DNA from 2 places in the Anaeromassilibacillus sp. Marseille-P3371 genome. Region 1 is predicted to be linked to the other one. Evidence: riboswitches for the same ligand, from Rfam matches in the RefSeq annotation. Region 1 holds a riboswitch; the other holds the start of a gene.
The links. A riboswitch is a leader RNA that binds a small molecule or an ion and turns the genes downstream of it on or off. The one in region 1 is predicted to bind cobalamin.
Positions count from the first base shown of each region.

Region 2: linked by a shared signal. The riboswitch ahead of B9Y59_RS12525 (ABC transporter substrate-binding protein) and the one ahead of cbiD (cobalt-precorrin-5B (C(1))-methyltransferase CbiD) in region 1 are both predicted to bind cobalamin.

Region 1 covers NZ_LT835157.1:1,560,982-1,564,397, forward strand. The annotation lists gene B9Y59_RS05900 (type I phosphoribosyltransferase) at 1-19, opposite strand, end outside; gene B9Y59_RS05905 (mechanosensitive ion channel family protein) at 302-1,144, shown strand; cobalamin riboswitch at 1,145-1,330, shown strand; gene cbiD (cobalt-precorrin-5B (C(1))-methyltransferase CbiD) at 1,470-2,612, shown strand; gene cobM (precorrin-4 C(11)-methyltransferase) at 2,609-3,388, shown strand; gene B9Y59_RS05920 (cobalt-precorrin 5A hydrolase) at 3,378-3,416, shown strand, end outside.
Region 2 covers NZ_LT835157.1:2,965,126-2,968,541, forward strand. The annotation lists gene B9Y59_RS12520 (FecCD family ABC transporter permease) at 1-953, opposite strand, end outside; gene B9Y59_RS12525 (ABC transporter substrate-binding protein) at 953-2,005, opposite strand; cobalamin riboswitch at 2,159-2,351, opposite strand.

The sequences.
Region 1 (3,416 bases):
TAATCGCTCTGCTTTCCATAATTGCCTCCATTCTCCATTGCTGGAATCAATTTCAAGCCGCAGCCATCCGAAAGCCGGCCAATGCAGGCTGTTCATTTGCGTTGTTTGGATGTGTTACAAATACGAATTGCTGTGGATTTATCTATACTATACCATTTATTTATAAAAAACGCAATATATTTGAAAAATATATACAGAACATACAAATTTCCGTAACAATTTTTCCGCAACGCCTTGTATCGATCCTGATTTTTCGTTATATTAGTAAACAATGGATGAAATGCTATCTTGGAGGTGCACAGTGGAACTTTCGTTTGAATTATTGTGGGAAAAATTCCTTGTTTGGCTTGAAGGAATATTGCCAAATGTCGTTGGCGCGATACTGATCTTTGTAGTTGGATGGTGGCTGAGCAATGTGATCATCCGCCTGATGAAGCGCGCAATGCTGCGCGTTCGAACAGAGGTTGGTATTATCACGTTTATTTGTTCTTTGGCAAATGCGGCGATAAAAATCATCATCAGTATCACCGCCTTGGCGCAACTGGGAGTGGAAGTCGGGTCCATCATAGCTGCCATCGGTGCGGCAGGTGTGACCGTAGGACTTGCACTTAAAGAAAATATGGCGAACGTTGCCAGCGGTGCGCAGATCATTTTTACAAAGCCTTTTACGGTTGGAGATTATTTACTACTGGACAATGTAGAGGGCGTTGTGGAACGGATTGAAATCATGTTTACCACCCTTCGGACCTTTGATAATAAAGAAATTGTCATTCCAAATTCCAAAGTTACGGTCAGTACCATTACAAATTATACGGCGATGAAAACGCGCCGCCTGGATTTGCACTACTCGATTAGTTATAACGATGACCTTGCAAAAGTAAAGGCGGTCCTGGGAGAACTGGTCGAAAAAAATCCGCTGGTAGAAAAGGCTCCGGAACCATTGGTCGCTGTAGAAGAACATAAAGATAGCTGTATTCAGATGCTGGTGCGCGTATGGTGCAAGACCGATGATTACTGGCCACTGTATTATCAGATGCAGGAGGAAGTTAAGCTTGCTTTTGACCGTGCCGGTATTCATATTCCATTTCCGCAGATGGATGTGCATGTAGACCGGCCGGTTGACAAACTACAGAAATCTGTTTAAAATAAAGCACAGGATATAGGTGCTCCTTTGCGTAAAGGGGGCTGAAAAAGGGAAGCGGGTGTGATTCCCGCGCAAGTCCGTTGCTGTGAATACCGAGCACATTCCAAAATACCACTGGGAAACTGGGAAGGGGGAGTGTTGCGCAGACGTATGAGCCAGAATACCTGCCTATCGTCCTTCATGCGACTCCACGGTACTGGAGCGCGCGTGGCTGAAGGAACCCGAGGCGGGCGCAGAAGCTTCTTCTGGGCCTGTTATTCCGCCATTCACGCCATTCGGTAATGCGAGTTACTGAATGGCGTTTTTTATATCGCGGGAGGCTTTTATGAAGCTGGAAGAATACGTTTACCAGGATCAAAAACGCTTGCGGTGTGGGTATACCACGGGCAGTTGCGCAGCGGCAGCGGCAAAGGCTGCCGCACAAATGATTCTTACAAACAAATGGGTAAACGAAGTGGAGCTCTGTACGCCAAAAGGGATTCGGCTCTTATTGCCCATATGCCGTACACAGCGTTCGGAGGCATCCGTCTCCTGTGCAGTTCAAAAAGACAGCGGCGACGATCCCGATGTGACCGACGGCATTTTGGTGTTTGCAGAGGTTTCCCAGTTAGCAGAGGGGATTGTTATTGAAGGTGGGGAAGGTATTGGCCGTGTGACGCGGCCGGGCCTTGCCTGTGCCGTTGGAGAGGCTGCCATCAATCCTGGACCGCGCAACATGATCGCCAGTAGCTTACAGGAAGTCAGTATGGCATATGGCTATAGTGGCGGCTGGCATGTGATCCTGTCGGTTCCAGAGGGTAAACCCATTGCAGAGAGGACGTTTAATCCAAGATTGGGAATTGTGGGAGGAATCTCTATATTGGGGACCACAGGGATTGTGGAACCGATGAGCGAGCGCGCTTTGATCGAAACAATCCGCACAGAGTTGTGCCAGCTTCGTGCTTCCGGGGTACAGGTCGTTGTAGCTGTTCCGGGAAATTATGGAGAAACGTTTCTCCGAGAGCGCATGCAGCTTTCCTGCCGTACGGTGATCTGTAGCAATTATATCGGAGAGCTGTTGGATATGGCCGTGGAATTCCAATTTGAAGGCCTTTTGTTGGTTGGACATGCGGGAAAACTGGTTAAATTGGCTGGAGGCGTGATGAATACCCACTCACGCTATGCAGATGCCCGGATGGAGATCCTGACTGCACATGCGGCTCTTTGCGGCGCTTCCCGCAATTTGGCGAACCGTCTGATGGAGTGTGTCACAACGGATGAGGCATTTGATTTATTAAAGGATGCCTCCCTGTTACAGTCTGTCATGGACGGTTTGATGGAGAAAATTCAATTTCACATGAATGCCCGGGTCCATCGAAAGCTGATGGTTGGGGCGGTGTTATTTTCCAATGTATATGGTCTGTTAGGACGGACTACCGATGCGTCCATACTGTTGGGACGTTTGAAAGGAGAGAAGAGGGTCGAATGATTCATATCGTAGGGGCAGGGTCCGGTGCGGTGGATTTGATTACTGTGCGCGGCGCCCGCCTTTTGGGAGAAGCGGATACCGTCGTTTATGCTGGTTCTCTGGTCAATCCGAATATTCTCACGACCTACACAAAGCCGGACTGTGAGATTTATGACAGTGCTCGTATGACCTTGGAAGAGGTATTGCAGGTGCTCATCACTGCAGAGCGCGCAGGAAAAAACGTCGTACGGCTGCATACCGGTGATCCTTGTTTGTACGGTGCTATACGGGAACAGATGGATGCTTTGGATTCCGCTGGGGTGTCCTATGAAGTAGTGCCGGGGGTTAGCTCATTTTGTGGTGCAGCAGCAGCTTTGCAGGCAGAGTATACGCTTCCTGGGGTATCGCAGTCCGTTGTGATTACACGCATGGCGGGGAGAACTCCGGTTCCGGAGAAGGAGTCCATCTCCAGCTTTGCTTCACATGGAGCGACAATGGTTGTATTTCTCAGCACCTCCTATCTGGAAGCCCTGCGCACTCAGCTTTTGGAAGGTGGATATTCTGAGGAAACCCCTGCAGCAATTGTCTATAAAGCAACATGGCCGGATGAGAAGGTGGTTCACGGGACAGTGGGGATACTTCCGGAGATGGCTGCAAAAAATGGAATCACAAAGACAGCTTTGATTCTAATTGGCAACTTCCTCGGAAAGGCTTATGAACGCTCAAAGCTGTACGCACCGGATTTTTCCCACGGATACCGTACTGCCCAAAAGAAGGGTCCTTCCAATGCGGATTGAATGTGTGGCTTTTACTTCCAATGGCGTT
Region 2 (3,416 bases), 1.4 Mb from region 1:
ACGCGAATTACATGTGGAATAATGAGCCCGACAAAACCGATCACGCCGGAAGCATATACAACAAACCCAACAACCAGCGACGCGGCCACAAGATAAACCTGCCTGTATCGGTGCAAATTTGTCCCCAACGTAATCGCTGTATCGTCTCCCAACAACATAAGATTTAGCGTCCGGCTTTGTGTCAGGAAAAAAGCCAAGGCCAACAGCACCACCAAGAAGATCACACCATTGCTCTCCCATTCGGCGCCCGCTAAGCTCCCCATCAACCAAAAGGTCACCGTCATAAAGCGTCCGGGATCATCCGCTACATAGACAATAAAGTTTGAAACGGCAGAACAAACGGAACTGAGTGCGACACCGGCTAACACCAGTTTGACCGAGGTGGCACGCCCTCCCAGGTGTGAAATCCAAATGACCGCAAAAGAAACCCCCAATGCCCCCAAAAAAGCACATGCCCCCACACTGTTGGAACCAAACACCCCGATTCCCAGGAGAATGGCTGCTGTCGCACCAAGGGATGCTCCCGAAGAAATTCCTAGAATATATGGATCTGCCAATGGATTCTGCACCACCGCCTGCATGACAACGCCAACTGTCGCCAGTCCCATGCCCACAGCGACTCCCAACACAATGCGCGGCAAACGAATGAACCAGACGATGTCATGGACAGCACCCTGGGCCAGTACGGCAGGATCACCAATATGAAACCATTCAAACAGGATGATGTCGTACACCTCCTGAACCGTCAAATCGGCCGAACCTACCGTCACGGCAAAAAGTACAGAAAGCACCAGTACTGCCAATAGAACGACGATGGCGCAAACATATGCCGGGATTCCACGGAACACGCCGGTGGCAAGCCGAGAAGCTTCACCCACAACCGATTGTGGTTTTCCACGCGAAGATATAACTTCCGTTGCCTCTGAATCCTTACGCCGCATGTTCATTCCCATTATTCATCGATCCCATAGAGGCACTTGAGGAACAACTTTACGGTGTCCTTCGTACGGACTCCCGGCGCATAGGCGAGGCTGTATTCCACCGGATAGATGCGTCCGTTCTTTACTGCATCTACGCTGGCCAAGGCAGGATTCTCCGTATAAAGGGCAATCGCTTCCTCATCAGAAACAGAACCAACATGTACCGCAAAGATGGCCTCTGGGTTAGCCTCTACGATCTCTTCATCGGTCCAGCCTGCCTGTCCAAGCGGCTCCGCCCCCATCTGTGCCGCAATATCGCCGGCCGCAGTCTTTGCATGGTAGATGTCATACTCGCCTTCCCATTTTTCAGCAATCAAGATTCTCTGTGGTTCCCCGCCTTCTGCAGCCTGCTTGCCCTGATCGACAAATTTTTCGATATCTGCAATGATCTCTTCCGCCTTGTCCTGCCGGTTATAGATCTTTGCCAAATTGCGAATATCCTGATACTCATTTTCCAGAGATTCATCGCCGCGCAACACACTGTTGATGGTCGTATAGGTGCCAATTCCACGGTCATGCCAGAAATCCACATCTCCCATACGGTCCTCCATATTGAACAGGGAATACCAGCCAATCACCATATCCGGCTCCAAGCTTAAAGCATACTCTTTGACAAAATATCCGACGTCTTGATGATTTTTCAGAAGGTCCAACTTGGCAAACTCCTCTGCGTATTCGGGCATGACACTGCTACAATCGGCCACCATCTCAATCTTATCGCCTAAGCCAAGCGCCAAAAGAATTTCTACATTGTTCCGTCCATAAACCAGCGTTTTTTCTGGACATTTTTCAAACGTATAAGGGACCAATTCCCTTGCATTATTATAAACTTCAACCGTCACCGGATAGTAATCGGTATCCTCCGGGGAAGCTTCCTGTGAAGAAGCTTCCGAAGAAACTGTCTGGTCCACATCCGATGACGTATTTTCCGACTCGGAGGATACCTGTGAGGCATTTCTACAGGCCGCCAAGCTCAGTAGCATCGAAATCGCCAATAGGGCTGCGAGAATTCTTTTTTTCATCATTCTTCCACTCCTTTTCGATCTGTAAAGCATGCTTTTGCGACAAAAGACAACAAAAACGCCCGCAACAATTGTTGCGGGCGGGGCTTCCAGATCGTCAAAAGGGCGCACGTCCCCCTTGGACGTTTTCTGGCAACCGGCTCCGTCGTCCGCAGAATGGTTACCGAGTTCATGGCAGGTCTTCTGACTCATGCATCATCGCCATATTCCACCTTCTCAACAGAAATTTCTGTCAATGGCATTTGGGAACTGGCTCCGCAAACACAGCAACGGGATTGTACAAGATTCGCACTTGTTTCCCTTTTCATCAAACCACTCTATGGTTTGAACCATAAACCCTATTCGATTCTTTTGTCGTTTTAAAGTATAGAACATCCTTTAAAGAATGTCAATCGACCGCTGCCTATTCCACCACTCCTGCTAATGCCTCTCTCCCCTTTCAAATTATATCCCACAAAAACAAAGCCCCTGCACCGGTTTTCCGGTACAGGGGTCTTTGTCTGATATGGACCTGCTGTAAAGAGGATTGCCTCCTCAACTTCTGTTATGGGAATCTTTCTCCTTACAGATTTTCACGGATTCGCCAAAAGTTTTTTCACCCTCATCACAAAAGGTTCTCCCCCTACTCTTTCGATTTCTGCCTGAGATAACGTTGTCCGGCCTGTGGTTATCGTGCAATGCGGGCATTACATTCTGAAAGATCTGATAATGTCGTATAGGTACTCCTATTCCATCCCAATTCGTGCGTACTTTGGCCTGCGATGTATAACGTCTTGCTCCCCTACAGTGTGTCCTTTGGAAATTTTCTACTGTTGGCCGCCAGGCATGTAGCGCCTGCATATCTACGTCTTTTTCTACACTAGTGTTTTGCTGTTGACCGTCCAACTTTTGCCCAATACAGACGGTTGTCTTTCCCGAGTTATACAGTATTAAGTCAACCACCCGGACTCATAACGTTTTTCTCATCTAAGGTGTTTCCTTCGGAAGTTTCCTACTATTGGCCTCCGGGCACGTAGTTTCTTCATACCTACAACATTTTTATGCAAACATTCTGCTGCTGACCGTCCAACTTTTGCCCGATACGGACGGATGTCTTTCCAAATCTATCCAATATCCAGCCAATCACCCGGACAAATAGCGTCTTTCGTACCTGAGACTTTCCCTATATACAAGCCCCCTGCTACTGGCCGCCGGGCATGTAGCCCTCCGTACTTACAGAATTTTTTACGCAAACATTCTACCATCGGCCATCCAATTCTCGCCAAATACGGACAGATATCTGCCCCAAGCTATCCGGTATTCAGCCAACCGCCTGGGCAAATAGTGTCTTTTACTCCTAAGATTTTTCCTATGGAAGTTTCCTCCTCTAAGCCGTCGAGTACGGTACGTAGTACCTTTATGCCTATGGCATTTT